Regions from separate parts of the Pseudoalteromonas sp. BMB genome, predicted to be linked through region 2. Evidence: predicted binding sites of a transcription regulator. Region 2 holds the regulator's gene; each other region holds the start of a gene.

Region 1 (5,501 bases), on a different contig from region 2:
TAAACGATGGATCTCATCAATAAATAACACATCCCCTTCTTCAAGGTTAGTGAGTAATGCGGCTAAATCCCCTGCTTTTTCAAGCACAGGTCCTGAGGTAGTTTTAATATTAACCTCAAGCTCGTTTGCGACAATGTTTGCAAGCGTGGTTTTACCTAAACCTGGCGGACCAAATATCAGCAAGTGATCTAAGGCTTCCTGCCTTGAACGTGCCGCCGCAATAAAAATTTCCATTTGCTTTTTGACATGTGGCTGACCAGTATAATCATTTAGTAATTTAGGTCTAATCGCCCTATCAACTAAATCTTCATTACCTTGGATCTCAGGTTCAATTAATCTATCTGCTTCAATCATAGTTACATCATCGATTTCAGAGCGTCTTTAATGATACTCTCGGTCGTCATGCCTTCTCTGTTTACGGCTTTTACCGCTTTTTGTGCTTGAACTTGTTTATACCCTAATGCCATTAAGGCTGCAATTGCTTCATCTGCAGGGGTATCACTTACCGTCGGATGCTCTTGCGGCGCAAGTACAGCAGCATCGCTAAACGGTGTGAGTAAGTCATTGCCAAAGTCTTTTAGCTTATCTTTCATTTCAAGCACTAGGCGCTCAGCGGTCTTTTTACCAACTCCTGGGATCTTAACCAAAGTCGTTGCATCGCCATGATTCACGCAGCTAACAAATTGCTCTGCAGACATGCCAGACAAAATTGCAAGTCCGAGCTTTGGACCGACTCCGTTCGCTTTAATTAACGTTCTAAACAATGCACGTGCGATCTTGGTATTAAAACCAAACAATAACTGCGCATCTTCACGTACTACAAAGTGAGTAAATACTGAAACCGGCTCGCCCGCGCTCGGTAATTCATAAAAACAAGTCATAGGCATTTGCACTTCATAACCTACACCTGCAACATCAATTAATATCTCTGGAGGCTGCTTTTCTAACAGTGTTCCGCTTAATTTTCCTATCATGGTTATCTCAACCTTCCTCTTACGGTTTTACGCGCTGCGCCTGCCATTTTTATTAAGTTTTGCCTTGAGTGCGCGTGACAAATCGCCACCGCCAACGCATCTGCAGCATCAGCTTGGGGTGTGCCAGGCAGCTTTAATATGCGCTTTACCATTTCCTGTACTTGGGCTTTGTCTGCACCACCGGTACCCGCAACGGCTTGTTTAACTTGCCTTGCCGAATATTCACTCACAACCACTGACTGCATGGTCGCGGCAACTATAGCCGCACCTCGCGCTTGACCAAGTTTTAAGGCTGAACTTGGATTATGCGCAACGAACACTTGCTCAATCGCAAAGTCGCTCGGCGAAAACTGCTCTATGAGCTGTGTGATCCCTTGATAGATCATTTTTAATCGAGTGGGAAAGTCATGTTCACCAACTTTAATGCAACCGCTCCCCAAATATTGGAACTTTGCACCTTGATGAGCAATCACACCATAGCCTGTAAATCTTGACCCCGGATCAATTCCTAAAATGACAGCCAAACGCATCGTCTCTTGGTTTTTTGGTTATAATGCCAAAATACTGTATAGATTACCAGTTATAAGCTAGTTCACTGATCAAAAAAGGCGACCTAAGTCGCCTCTTTTATATTCGGTTGACGAACTTACTCGCCTTCACCTTGCTCTGCTAACTGCTTTTCTATTGAGATAGCAAGCTCTTTTAGCGCATCTGGGTTTGCAGGGCTTGGCGCATCCGTCATCAAGCACGACGCTTGCGTTGTTTTCGGGAACGCAATAACGTCACGGATGTTGTCAGTGCCACACAGTAGCATCACCAAACGGTCAAGGCCGAATGCCAAACCTGCGTGCGGAGGCGTGCCATACTTCAGAGCATCAAGTAAGAAACCAAACTTCTCTTGCTGTTCAGACTCTTCAATACCTAGGATCCTGAACGCCGCTTGTTGCATTTCGTTGTTGTGAATACGAACCGAACCGCCACCGACTTCGTAGCCGTTAAGTACCATATCGTATGCGTCAGAAAGTGTACCTGCTGGATTTGCTTCAAGGTCTGCAGCACTTACACCCTTAGGCGCAGTAAACGGGTGGTGTACCGCGTGTAAGTTACCTTCGTCGTCTTCTTCGAACATCGGGAAGTCAACAACCCAAAGTGGTGCCCACTTAGTTAGATCAGTGATTTCTAAATCGAGACCAATCTTCAGACGTAGCGCGCCCATGGCTTCGTTTACAGTATTACGCTTGTCTGCGCCGAATAGAATAATGTCACCTGTGTTTGCGCCTGTGCGCTCAAGCAGTGCATTGATCACTTCTTCATTCAAGAACTTAGCGATTGGCGACTGTACGCCTTCGATACCCGCATCACGGTCATTCACTTTCATCCAGGCAAGGCCTTTCGCACCGTAAATACCTACAAACTTAGTGTATTCATCGATTTGCTTACGTGAAAGTTGTGCGCCACCAGGTACTGACAGTACTGCAACACGACCTTTTTCGTCGTTCGCAGGGCCGCTTAGTACTTTAAATTCAACATCTTTTACGATGTCTGCAACGTCGATAAGCTCAAGCGGGTTACGTAGGTCTGGTTTATCTGAACCATATTTGCTCATCGCTTCGCTGTATGGCATCACAGGGAACTCACCCAAATCAACGTCTAGGAAAGACTGCCACATTTCACGGATCATTTTTTCTGTCACGCCACGAACTTGATCTGAGCTCATAAATGACGTTTCGATATCTATCTGAGTGAACTCAGGCTGGCGATCTGCACGTAAGTCTTCATCACGGAAACATTTTACGATTTGATAGTAGCGGTCAAAGCCAGACATCATTAGCAGCTGCTTAAATAGCTGCGGCGACTGCGGTAGCGCATAGAAACTGCCTTTGTGAACACGACTTGGTACTAGATAGTCGCGTGCACCTTCAGGTGTTGCTTTAGTTAGTACTGGCGTTTCAATGTCTAAGAATGCATTTTCATCCAAGAAACGACGCACAAAGCTACTCGCTTTAGCACGCATCTTAATGCGATCGCTCATTTCTAGACGACGTAGGTCTAAATAACGATATTTAAGACGACGCTCTTCAGAGTTTTGCTGATTGAAGTCAAGCGGTAATGGTTCTGAACGGTTGATAATGGTTAAGCCAGTACCTAAAATCTCAACTTCACCCGTTGCCATGTCTTTGTTAACTTGGCTTTCAGGACGCGCACGGACAACACCTTTGATCTGAACACAGAACTCTTGGCGCAACGTATTCGCTTTATCCATTAAGCCTTCCACTTCAGGATCGAATACCACTTGCACAAGCCCTTCTCTATCTCTTAAATCGACAAAGATTAGGCCGCCAAGGTCACGACGTTTATTGATCCAACCACATAGTTCAACTTCCTGATCTACATGGCTCTTATTTAGTTTTCCGCAGTATATAGAGCGCATAAAATTCCTGTCAGTCCAGTTTGCTCTTACGACTAATCACTTCTCACCACACAATATGAATTCACAGTATTGGTAAGCCAGTCGCTAAGACTCATTTTCAATAACCGCCAATTATATAAAAATACGCTGCATTGTCATCCTCAATCTAAGGATCTGATACACTATTCACACATTTAATCGTTGTTTTAATCACTATGTTGTATCTGGGTTGCCCACAATGGAGTAGCGCACACTGGAAAGGTCGAGTATTTTCCAGCCATTGTAGTGCCACAAATATGCTCAAAGAGTATGGCCAAATTTTTAATAGCGTTGAAGGCAATACGACTTTTTATGCCGATCCAAATCCGCAGACCGTATTGAAATGGCTAGAACAAGTGCCCGATGACTTTCGCTTTACGTTTAAAATTCCTAAGCGTTTTAGTCATGAAATGGCACTTAGCCACTGCCAAGATGAATTATTGGCTTGGTGTAAAAACATGGCGCCGCTGTTTCCAAAATTAGGCGTATTAATGCTGCAATTACCTGCGCAGTTTGCGCCTGAACATATAAATAAAATGCGACAATTTCTATCTTGGTTGCCCAAAGCGCTCACTGTTGGTGTTGAAGTACGGCATTGGGATTTTTATCGCAAAGGCGATGCTGAGCGCAGATACAACCAATATTTAATCGAAAATAACTACAACCGCATCGTGATGGATACTCGCGCACTCTTCAGCGAGCCTGCCAGTACCCCTGCGATAGTAGATGCACAGCAAAAGAAGCCGCGATTACCTGTGCATGCAATTGCCACTGGAGATAGCCCTATTCTGCGATTTGTTGGTTGCTCTCAGCTTGAGTCTAATAGAGACTTTTATCAGCCTTGGTTAACTAAACTCAATCAATGGCTCAGCGAAGGTAAATCACCTTATGTGTTTTTCCATACCGCAGACAATTTTGATGCGCCATTTTTAGCAAGACAATTTATCGCTGATTTAGAGATACATCATCAAGTAAGCAATCCATTCCCCGCTGAAAAAGAAGCAAAGCAAGAGGCGCTGTTTTAATGTCCCATCCCTATTTTTTAAACTACTCAGAGCAAGTCCAGACTCAAGTCACTCAATTAATAGAGAGCAAGCGACTCAGTGCTTTTTTCAAAAGCCGCTATCCTGAACCGCATCAAATCAAAAGCGATAAGCTACTTTACGAATATGTGGAAGGATTAAGACAGCAGTACTTAAAAAATACCCCACGGGTATCGCAGGCCAAGTTTAAGAAGCGCAACAATATGGTATTGAATGCGTTAGGAACCCATACGTTCAAAACCACACGACACGGGCAAAAACAAAAAACGTCGCACCAAATACACATCGCAGCACAGTTAAAACACGCTCCCGAGGCGGTGCTACGAGCATTGGTTGTACACGAGCTAGCGCACTTTAAAGAGAAAGACCATAACAAGGCGTTTTACAAGCTTTGTCAGCATATGGAACCCCACTATCATCAACTTGAGCTAGAGTTACGGCTCTTTATGCTGATGTGTGAAACGGAAGGCAACACCAATTACCCTTAACTGAAGGGTAATTGGTGTTTTGAGAAATTAGCGTTTACAGCTTGGTGCAAAACCACCCGTACGCGCTTTGTTAGCGGTTGCTTGGGCAGTTGTCATGTTTGCTTGTAATTGCTTAATTCGATTTTCAGGCGCAGGGTGCGTCGACATAAATTCTGGTGGACGCTGTTCGCTCATTTTCGCCATATTTTGCCAAAGCGCAACCGAGCCTTCAGGATTAAAGCCAGCCTTAGCCATTAGGTCTAAGCCGATAACATCCGCTTCGCTTTCATGAGAACGGCTAAATGGCAGCGCGACACCATACTGCGCGCCAAGACCTAATCCCTGCATAATGGCATTGCGATATTCGATATTATTCATTTCAAGCACCGCCGCACCTGCTTGCAGGCCAAACTGCAACACACTGTTTTGCGATACGCGCTCATTAGCGTGTTCAGCGATAACGTGCCCTACTTCATGGCCCATCACCGCAGCAAGTTGATCTTGGTTTTCTGCAACTTTGAGAATCCCCGTATGAACTCCGATTTTACCGCCGGGTAGCGCAAATGCA
Region 2 (5,501 bases):
AGAACGCCTTCACTTTCGCCCTTTGCTCTTTTTCTAAAGCTACATGAGCAAAGCTAAGGGTTACTGATGATGCTAATAGAATAACCGTATTGATCAGCGGGAGTCCCTGCCAACCCATAGCTTGAGTTACAGTTCCATCTGGAGTTGTGAGCAATGGCCATACAGCTTCAAATTGAGGCCATAAAACGTCGTTGGTGCTGGCGTTATTACTTGCACCGCCTAACCACGGCACAGCTATCATTCGTGCATAAAAAAGTGCACCAAAAAAAGCAGCAAAAAACATAACTTCGGAAAAGATAAACCATCCCATTCCTTGCTTGAACGAACGATCCATTTGGGCAGAATATAATCCAGTTTGAGATTCTTGGATCACATTCCTGAACCAACCAAAAATCATATAGATCAGCACAGCAATACCCACGAGCAGTAGCATTACTCCACTATTACTGGTTGATTTAAGTTGAATAATCGTTAAGCCAGCGCCAACAGCGATAAAGAAAAGTGCAAAAGCCCCGACGATTGGCCATGGACTTTGCTCAGGCACGTAATATTTTTCTTGTTCATGGTTCATATTTGAACTCCTCTCGAGAAGCTAGCATACTCAGTCCATCACTGTCTTGTTTGCTAACTCGCTCTGTAATATCAAACAACGTATATGAAAGTGTGAGTTCCTCAACATCACTTGGGAGCTCCGTATCTACATAAAACCTCAAGACAAACTCAACTTCTTCTTTGCCTTTCATTGGTTGCTGATCAAAACAAAAGCAGGCCATTTTGTGTAAATACTTTGCCGCTTTCCCTGGAGACACTGAAGGGATCGCTTGCAACACACGCTCACTATCACTCAAGTTTTTTGCAATGAATTTGACATCGGTTAGCTTACCGGGTTGAACTCTAACCGAATGCTCGACTGCATCGACCTTAAATGGCGCCTGGCTTTGACTATGCGTTGTGAAGCTCACATCTACTTGTCGACTTTGTGCAATTGACTCGCTCTGCTTTGCGATTTCCATGGATGGCTTACCATTTAGGCCTGTGACATCACAAAAAACGTCATATAGAGGAACCAGTGCAAAGGCAAAAGCAAACATACCTAGCGTCAACAAAATAAGCTTCTTAAGCAGGCGACCATGTTGCATTACTTAATCTCCGGTGGCGTTGAAAAGGTATGATAAGGAGCCGGAGATGGTACTTGCCACTCTAATCCCTCAGCCCCATCCCATACTTTCCCAGAGGCCTGCTCTCCACCTTTTATACATTTATAAACCACTGCAACAAACAACAGTTGAGAAAGACCGAATGCAAACCCTCCGATACTAATGATCGCGTTAAAATCAGCGAACTGTAGAGCATAATCAGGGATCCGCCTTGGCATGCCAGCAAGACCAACAAAGTGCATTGGGAAAAACAATACGTTCACACTAACCAAGGAGAGCCAAAAGTGAAATTTAGCCAATTTGATATCAAACATGTGCCCTGTCCACTTTGGTAACCAATAATATGCGGCGGCCATTATTGAGAATATAGCTCCCGTAACTAACACGTAATGGAAATGCGCGACAACGAAGTAGGTATCGTGATATTGGAAATCTGCAGGCGTAATTGCTAACATCAAACCGGAAAATCCGCCAATTGTGAAAAGTACGATAAACGCAATGGCAAAAAGCATGGGTACCTCAAAACTAATAGCACCTCGCCACATTGTCGCTACCCAATTAAAAACCTTAACGCCAGTGGGCACTGATATGAGCATAGTTGCATACATAAAAAACAACTCACCAGCTAAAGGCATGCCCGTAGTAAACATATGATGAGCCCAAACGACGAACGATAACAGAGCGATTGAAGCGGTTGCATAAACCATTGATGCATAGCCAAACAGTTTCTTTCTTGAAAATGTCGGTACTATCGTAGAAATTATGCCGAAGGCAGGTAATATCATGATGTACACTTCAGGATGACCAAAGAACCAGAATATATGCTGGAACATAACAGGATCACCACCACCTGCTGCATCAAAAAAGCTCGTTCCAAAGAACTTATCAGTCAATACCATAGTCACAGCGCCAGCGAGTACGGGCATAACAGCAATCAGAAGAAATGCAGTTATCAGCCAAGTCCAGACAAACAAAGGTAACTTCATCCATGTCATACCTGGAGCTCTAAGATTGACGATGGTCACGATAACGTTGATAGCACCCATAATAGAGCTAATTCCCATTATATGGATCGCAAAAACAAAAAATGCAGTATTGTCATTGCTGTACGTTGTAGATAGTGGCGCATAAAAAGTCCAACCGAAAGCAGGCCCGCCGCCTTCCAAAAATAACGACATCAGTAAAATTGCAAATGCAAAGGGTAGTATCCAAAAACTCCAGTTATTCATTCTCGGTAACGCCATATCAGGAGCACCAATCATCATTGGGATCATCCAGTTGGCAAGACCAGTAAATGCGGGCATTACTGCGCCAAATACCATTATTAGTCCATGTACTGTCGTCATTTGATTAAAAAAATGCGGATCTACAAGCTGTAACCCAGGTTGGAAAAGCTCGGCGCGGATCACCATCGCCATAGCACCACCAATTAAAAACATGGTTAGTGAGAACAATAAATACAGTGTTCCAATGTCTTTATGATTGGTAGTAAACAGCCAGCGCTTGAAGCCTTTTGGAGCTGTATGGTGTGAATGTTCTTCTACGATGGCACTCATTACTTACCCTCCTCTAATGCATCTATCTCACGCTGTATTTGGCTTGGCTGAATAACATCGCCGGTGTCATTACCCCAGCTATTTCTTTTATAGGTGATAACTCCCGCAATCTGCTTGATTGTTAATTGCTTTGCGAAAGATTGCATAGCAGTTCCTGGTCGACCTAAAAGTAGAATATCTATATGAGCTTTAATATCTCCAGTGACGACTTTACTCCCTTTCATTGCAGGGAAGACACCTGGTAGCCCAAGCCCAGTTGGTTGATGGCAAGCTGCGCAATAAGCCATGTAAGTTTGTTCACCAACCTCCATTAACTCTTCTTTCGAAAGGGTTTGTTGGGCAACTGCTTGTGACTCAGCCTCTGCTTTTGCTTTTTCAGCTTTAGCATCGTTGAGCCAACTATCAAATTTATCAGGGCTTACGGCCTCGACGACGACAGGCATAAAGCCATGATCTTTGCCACATAATTCAGCACATTGGCCTCTGTAAATTCCTTCATCGTTTACCTTTGTCCATGCCTCATTTATAAAGCCCGGATTGGCATCCTTCTTCACCGCAAAATCGGGCACCCACCAAGAATGGATGACATCATCTGAGGTCATTAAAAAGCGAACTTTCCTATCGGTGGGAATAACTAAATGCTTATCAACTTCAAGCAGGTAATTTTCATTTTTTTCTTTAAGATCACTAATTTCATCTTTCGAAGTAGAGAGCAAAGAATAGAACTCAACATCATGCCCCATATACTCATAGTGCCATTTCCACTGAGAGCCTGTGACCTTAATGGTCAGATCAGCTTTACTCGTGTCTTCCATAGCAATAAGCGTTTTTGTGGCAGGTATTGCCATACCAATGAGTATCAGGAAAGGAATTGCAGTCCAAAGTATTTCCACTTTGGTGCTTTCATGAAATTGCGCTGCAACAACGCCTTTTGACTTTCTGTGTTTTATAAGCGCCCAAAACATAACCCCAAATACAATAACCCCAATGACGCAACATATTAGAAATATGGTCATGTGAAGCTCATACACTTGATGACTAATGTCTGTAACACCTTGCCTCATATTGTAAGCGCTGTTAGCAAGTGAGGGCATGGCGATTAGCACTGCGATGAATGCTACAACTAATCGACAAATTTTCATTTGACGTCTCCTTCAAGACAACTCGCGGTTGTCTTTTGTTATTATTGGATGACTGTCATATTGTCTATTTGTACATAGACTTACTGCACGACTATTAACCAATTAGTCAAAAAACAAACAAATTGCAAGATTTTTGAGAAGACCGACTTTAGAATCAAAACTGGGGACTATAGGGGGTAAAACAAAGAATGATGAAAAATAGTGTATAAAGATCAGAAAACTAAAAATATTACTAAATGATTAAAGTCACTATAATCATCCTACTTTCACATAGTTAGAAAAGTTAATTACCACTTTTTAAACAAAATATAGTTAAAGCAAGCGCAACTTTATATTTGACGCTACGCTCGCTCTCATAAACTACATCCAGTCAGCACTTCGGATAACGCCGACGGCTAACCCTTCAATGGAGAAATTTTGATGCTCAAGATCCACTTCAATCGCTTTAAACTCTTCATTCTCAGCATGCAATAAAACTTTCTTTCCTTTCTTTTCAAAGCGTTTAACAGTCACGTCCTCTTCTACACGAGCCACTATCACTTGGCCATTTTCAGCCAATTGAGTCCTGTGAACAGCTAGAAGATCACCATCCATAATGCCAATATCCTTCATGCTCATACCATTAACTCTCAAAAGATAATCAGCATTAGGTTTAAAAAAACTCGCATCTACATTAAAGTGGCTTTCCACATGTTGCTCTGCCAGGATAGGCTCGCCAGCAGCAACACGGCCAATAATAGGTAAACCAAGTTGTTCGGATTCATCCTCTACAAGTCGAATCCCTCGGCTTGCACCAGGAACCATTTCGATAACTCCCTTTTTTGCAAGCGCCTTAAGATGTTCTTCCGCTGCATTTGCACTCTTAAAACCCAAAGCATCTGCTATTTCTGCACGAGTTGGAGGCATGCCAGTATCTTTTATGAATACTTTTATTAATTCAAAGATTTGTTCTTGTCGTTTTGTTAGAGGACGCATTAACTGGTGTTCCATACAGTGGTTTATTTACTGTAAGTATATACAGCTCAAAAAAAATCGCAAATGTTTCTTTATTCGACATATTTTAAGTGTATTTGCTGATAGCATTAATTAGAGCAGCATTAAGCAAGAAACGAAGTCTGTGCCTCAGAGCTTAACCTACGACTCTACGTAATAAGAAATAGATTATTAAGATTTAGGGCTGATAAACCACCTCCCACTATGTTGCACTATGCTGATACTGTGGTGGGAGCGAGTTCACCTCGCGATGTGTTGATTGGCTTGCGAGGTTTTCTATATCTCAAATCTCTACACCCCAGACAGCAAAAAACCCGTCGCATTGCTGCAACGGGTTTTGATGTACATGGATGTTCGAATGTCGATGAAGTTCATGGATGAACGCTTTTCATCAACCTCTTATTTGGCCCTGGCTCGCTACGAAGTAGGATGTTCTCATTTTTTAAATAGAGAGTCACATGGGTAATCCACACTATCATCGACTGGAAACCTTAATTGCAAGCCATCGGTGGGTAAACCACCTACCATGTTGCACTGTGCTTATACTGTGGTGGGAGTGGAGCGCATTTACTTAGGTTTAGAAAACCTCGCGATGTGTTGATTGCCTTGCGAGGTTTTATATCTCTCAAATCTCTATATCCCAGACAGCAAAA
Region 3 (5,501 bases), on a different contig from region 2:
AATGAAGTAAACCCACTTGCTTAACCAAAAGCAAACTTAACGATAAAGAGTACTGTCAGTACCCAAACGCTGATACTGATTTCATTTGCCTTATTACACGCCAACTTAACTGCCGTATAAGAAATAAAACCCAAAGCAATACCATGCGCGATTGAAAACGTAAGCGGTGTCATCAATAACACAACACTGACAGGAATAGCATCGCTCATCTCATCCCAATTAATCAACTTTAGGTTTTGTAGCATTAATACCGACACATACAGTATCGCGCCTGCCGTCGCATATGCGGGAACCATTTGTGCCAGTGGCGCAAAGAATATCATGAGTAAGAAGCAGATCCCCACGACCACGGCCGTCAACCCTGTGCGACCACCGACAGATACACCTGACACTGATTCGATGTATGAAGTCGTCGTTGAGGTACCGAGCACTGAGCCTGCAATCGTCGCAGTGCTGTCAGCTGACAGTGCCCTACCCAACCTTGGCATGCGACCATGCTCGTCAGATAATCCGGCCTTTTGCGTCACCGCAACCAATGTGCCACTGGTATCAAATAAATCGACAAATAAAAATGCAAACACCACGCTAAGCATGGAAAGCTCAAAAATTCCGTTCAAATCCAACTGCATATAGGTCGGCGCGATGCTTGGGGGCATATCAACAACCCCATGATAATCTACAAGCCCAAGTCCCCACGCAATACCCGTTACCATTAAAATGCTGATAAGCACGCCACTTTTGACTTCACGGTACATAAGCGCCGCAATAACAAAAAAGCTCGCAATGGCTAATAGCGGGCCGGGAGAAGTGATATCACCGAGTTGTACTAATGTAGCATCGCTTGCGATAACAATTTTCGCGTTCTTTAGCGCGATTAACGCTAAGAATGCGCCAATACCTGCCGCGATCGCACGCTTTAGCACGATAGGTATAGCTTGGATCACCCACTCGCGAACTTTGAATACGCTCAAAAATAGAAATAAACAGCCCGACATAAATACCGCGCCTAATGCACTTTGCCATGTATAGCCCATGCCAAGCACAACACCATAGGTAAAAAAGGCGTTTAAGCCCATTCCAGGCGCAAGCGCTAACGGATAGTTTGCCCATAGCCCCATAATAAAACAGCCGATTGCGGCTGCGATACAAGTTGCTACAAAAGCAGCGCCGTGATCCATACCAGCTTCTGCTAGCATTGCAGGATTTACAAAAACGATGTAAACCATAGTAACGAATGTCGTCAAGCCAGCAACCACCTCAGTCCTTACATTGGTGTGCATAGCTTGCAGTGAAAATAACCGCTCGAGCATAACTAAAATTACAAATTTGAGGAACAAGTGGTTGGATTTTAACACGAATCACTTTAAAACTCGGACAAAATAGTTAAAATTCAGCTACACTCTGCTTATCAACATTATTGCGAATAAAGATATGGATCAAAATAGCACCGACAACTCAGCAAACCATGACTTAGAACAGCAGCTGCTGAATGTGCTTGAATTTGTAACGTCGCCATTAAAAGCAGACGCAAAATTCCCAGATCTTCACGACAATACCCAAGCTTTGAAAAAAGGCCTCTATTACCTTAAAGAAAAATCTTTTCCGCTCGCGGCAAAATGGCTAAGACTGGCGGCGATGTCTGGTGATTTGAAGGCACAGTTTTTTTTAGGTTTGTTGTTTATGAAAGGTCAAGGAGTGCCACCCAGCCCTTTTCATGCAGCCGCTTGGTTAAGTTTGGCCAGCAGCCAAGGGCACAAAGGCGCCGAACAGGTACTACTAGATGTACGCCGCTTCCTTACAACTAAGCGCTTTAGAGATGCACAGTGCTATGCTGCAACACTTTACGAGCAAATTCATCAACTACAGCATATTAGCCAGTAAATTAAATTTGACTCTCCAAAAAAACGTAGGCTAGGCGTAGCTAAGCCTCTCTTAAGTAAACGTACGCCTATCCTCTGCAACGATCAAAATGATACAGTAGGAAAACTACTGTATAGCATCTGAGAAAACTTCCAATTGCTTTATACCAATTAATCTTAATACTTGCTCAATTTGAAGGAGCAAATCTGGCGCTAACTGTGTTAAAAATTTCTCATTTAGAACAACTAAATAGCAAAGTTTTCGTCTGGTTATCGACAAGATTTTCTCGCCTCAAAATAAATCACTTAATTAAGCGAATTGGTATTACTCATACTGAACTTTCGTCAATTAAGCTTTTATTTCAAAAAAACACAACCATTTGTTTTATATTGAAAATTTAAACTAAATAAAAATTAAGCTTGAATATTGATTAAAAAGCTAGCAATTTCCCTTGCATTCACACACTGTATAAACTACTGTATACAAATACTGTATAGATAACCAGTGAGACAATTATGTTACACAGCAATACACTTCTACAGCCAAACAATTCGACTTATTACACACTTAACGAAATCAATAATGTTTTCGTTGAAGATGAGATCGTCGCTAGCTTAGAGTTACTTAAAGTTTTACATAAATGTCAGCATAAACAAGGCTGGACGCTACTCGTTGCGCCCGATAATGTACCAAACAAGTCACTACTAGAAAGTGCTTCAGTTGATGCAAGCAAGTTGCTCGTCATTAGGCAAAAGCACATATACGACCTTGAGTATGTACTTAAAAGTGCTATCAGCAATGGTAATTTCGCTGCAGTGGTGATTTGGACTGATATTACATCAGTGCAAACTATCAACAAAATGGAACTGCCGGTATCTGACGTTGCGATCCACTGTTTTCAAAGCGCTTAACCAGCTACAATAACGAGATATAAATTTGTTAAAACAGAAGTTTTTATGTCTTGTTATTGCAATTCATCCCTTCCCTATTCGCAATGTTGTGAGCCGTACCTTAAGGGACAAAAATTCGCAGAGCGTCCACAAATACTCATGCGCTCTCGCTATACTGCATACTGCTTAAAAGATGCAAAGTATATTCATGACACCTACGCCCAGGCTAAACAAGCACAAAATAGTGTCGACGATATTGCTGCATTTGCTAATTACGCACGCTTTATAAAATTGGAAGTGCTAGAAGAAGTAGTAGAAGCTACTCAGGGGGTTGTTGAGTTTAAGGCGCACTATATCGCAGAAAACACACACTATATACTCCATGAGCGGTCAAATTTTATTATCGAAGCAGGCAGATGGTATTACTTAGATGGTGAATTGTACGATACGCCTACAACCAAAGTAGGTAGAAATGACCTCTGTCCGTGCGGCAGTGATAAAAAGTATAAAAAGTGCCACGGTAGCTAAAATAGTCTGAATTAGAGATTAGATACAAAGCAATAAAAAAGCTTGAAGCAAGCTAAGGATGATTAAAGGCCGTTTAGCTTATACCAGTTGTATTAAGTAAATGATCTATCTTGAAGCGGGGAAATAGCTTTAGTAGCAAGGCAAAAATTTTGCTATTTAGTTGTTCTAAATGAGAAATTTTTAACGAAGCTAATATGCTATTTCACCCTTCAAATTGATTAGAGAATTAATTCAATTGGTATTAGACATGAGGCGCGATAAGCATGGCGTTTTATGTCAGTCTAGTAACGAAGCAAACAGCTGTAAAATGACAAGTTTAATACCAGTTGTCTTAAACTTGCTCAATTTTGAAGGAGTAAAAGCAGCTAATGTTGTTACGCCGTCGCGCGTAACATACTCTGCATATCACCCGTTGCAATTTGATCATAAAAACCAGCCGCATCCATTGCCTTATCAGCAACTAAGGCCAGTTTACCTTGCGCGCTCGCCAACCGTCTTTTAACCGCTGGTTCTAAATTTTCTACAACTTCGAGTGGAATATGCTTTTTATCATTTCGTGCGGCAAAAGGTTCTGGATTTAAATTTTCTTGCAATCGCAAGGTTGCCATCGCCCCCATAGATACCAGCTGCGCGTTATACTGACCAATAAGCATATTGTACTCTTTTGGCGCAAGCGGCTTTTGTGGACCTATTTCAAATTGCTTTTTTAGTGTTTCTTCTGAGTTATCTTTTGCGGCAGCTTCAGATTTTGGTAGGTGAAATTGGCTAAAATCTAATGCATCGGTTGATAGCATAGATAACAGCATGGCGAAATCGGCAGAGCGCGTCTCATGAACACTAATGTTCAATGCGGATCCTAATTGCGACTCACTGATTAAAACGCCATCAATTTGCATGTATTCCAACCGATTATTTTGCTAATTATGAATTTATCGGCCTTTTTCCGAAAAACTTTAGTAGTTTTCTTTACTTCGAAAAAAACTTTGTTATTATCACCGCCGTTGTTTAGGAGGGGTTCCCGAGCGGCCAAAGGGATCAGACTGTAAATCTGACGGCTCAGCCTTCGCTGGTTCGAATCCAGCTCCCTCCACCATAAACAACAGTTACAATTTCGGAGGGGTTCCCGAGCGGCCAAAGGGATCAGACTGTAAATCTGACGGCTCAGCCTTCGCTGGTTCGAATCCAGCTCCCTCCACCACTTTCAAATTGTAACGCTTTAAAATGTATGGAGGGGTTCCCGAGCGGCCAAAGGGATCAGACTGTAAATCTGACGGCTCAGCCTTCGCTGGTTCGAATCCAGCTCCCTCCACCACTTTTAAAGTAAACGCTCCAAATGATGGAGGGGTTCCCGAGCGGCCAAAGGGATCAGACTGTAAATCTGACGGCTCAGCCTTCGCTGGTTCGAATCCAGCTCCCTCCACCACCTTCTATTTTGTTATCTCACAACAAGCTTACATATATAAACGAGCTTAAAAACAATCCAAAACCAAAAATCAAATGTGCTGCCATACTTTTTACCCTTGCCTTATTCGGCTCTGGTAATTTAGATGCTGCGACCCCTGCACCAAAACAGGGTTGCATAATAAAAAATGGAAAAACACACGTTATTAAACCAAAAACTAACGCAATGAAAAGGCTAGGCTCAGTCAACCAAGGCTTGCCCACGCTCAGTAGTAACACCAAGGCGAATACAATCCCAATGAGATAATGCATGCACCAGCCAATGACACCTTCACCAGATATTGATTTACTGTGCCCGATACCTTGATGCGTGAGTTGACCTTTACACAAGTGTCCAATCCACCTACCAACCAATGCATAATCTAAGCCCTTTATGGCAAATAAGCGACTGAGCATAAATGCCCACAAATCCATAACAAGTGTTGCACCTACGCCAATCGCGACTGCTGGCATTAACATCGAATATAGGCTTTCCACTATTTTTACTCCTCTTTTTTACTGAGAGCCGCTATCCTACTAGTTCAAGTTAACTTTAAGTCAAGGGAAAGAATGGATATCAGTGAAGTTGCAAAGAAGTCAGGTTTACCCGCATCCACGCTTAGATATTATGAAGAAAAAGGACTGATCCGATCGGTTGGTCGACAAGGGCTCAAACGTGTTTTCCCCCCTTCGATACTTGAACGTCTAGCGCTTATTACACTAGGCAGAAACGCAGGCTTTTCGTTAGATGAAATAGCGGACATGTTTACCCCTGAGGGTAAA

Evidence for each region. The regulator LexA, encoded in region 2, represses DNA repair genes until DNA is damaged. The targets are predictions, from matches to a motif close to TACTGTATNNNNATACAGTA.
Region 1: a site for LexA is predicted at 1,537-1,556, ahead of ruvC (crossover junction endodeoxyribonuclease RuvC). Genes of this name have one in related genera too.
Region 3: a site for LexA is predicted at 2,348-2,367, ahead of BB427_RS17795 (SulA-like leucine-rich domain-containing protein). Genes of this name have one in related genera too.

The regions. Positions count from the first base shown of each region.
Region 1 covers NZ_MBQA01000001.1:226,074-231,574, reverse strand. The annotation lists gene ruvB (Holliday junction branch migration DNA helicase RuvB) at 1-354, opposite strand, end outside; gene ruvA (Holliday junction branch migration protein RuvA) at 357-974, opposite strand; gene ruvC (crossover junction endodeoxyribonuclease RuvC) at 977-1,498, opposite strand; gene aspS (aspartate--tRNA ligase) at 1,621-3,405, opposite strand; gene BB427_RS01050 (DUF72 domain-containing protein) at 3,681-4,448, shown strand; gene BB427_RS01045 (M48 metallopeptidase family protein) at 4,448-4,954, shown strand; gene BB427_RS01040 (M48 family metallopeptidase) at 4,982-5,501, opposite strand, start outside.
Region 2 covers NZ_MBQA01000210.1:52,495-57,995, forward strand. The annotation lists gene BB427_RS22210 (cytochrome c oxidase subunit 3) at 1-571, opposite strand, end outside; gene BB427_RS22215 (cytochrome c oxidase assembly protein) at 561-1,139, opposite strand; gene ctaD (cytochrome c oxidase subunit I) at 1,139-2,713, opposite strand; gene coxB (cytochrome c oxidase subunit II) at 2,713-3,855, opposite strand; gene lexA (transcriptional repressor LexA) at 4,216-4,830, opposite strand.
Region 3 covers NZ_MBQA01000192.1:16,664-22,164, reverse strand. The annotation lists gene BB427_RS17805 (NCS2 family permease) at 21-1,310, opposite strand; gene BB427_RS17800 (tetratricopeptide repeat protein) at 1,432-1,881, shown strand; gene BB427_RS17795 (SulA-like leucine-rich domain-containing protein) at 2,376-2,771, shown strand; gene BB427_RS17790 (YchJ family protein) at 2,817-3,278, shown strand; gene BB427_RS17785 (VC2046/SO_2500 family protein) at 3,653-4,174, opposite strand; tRNA gene BB427_RS17780 (tRNA-Tyr) at 4,287-4,371, shown strand; tRNA gene BB427_RS17775 (tRNA-Tyr) at 4,392-4,476, shown strand; tRNA gene BB427_RS17770 (tRNA-Tyr) at 4,506-4,590, shown strand; tRNA gene BB427_RS17765 (tRNA-Tyr) at 4,617-4,701, shown strand; gene BB427_RS17760 (DUF2938 domain-containing protein) at 4,719-5,216, opposite strand; gene BB427_RS17755 (helix-turn-helix domain-containing protein) at 5,289-5,501, shown strand, end outside.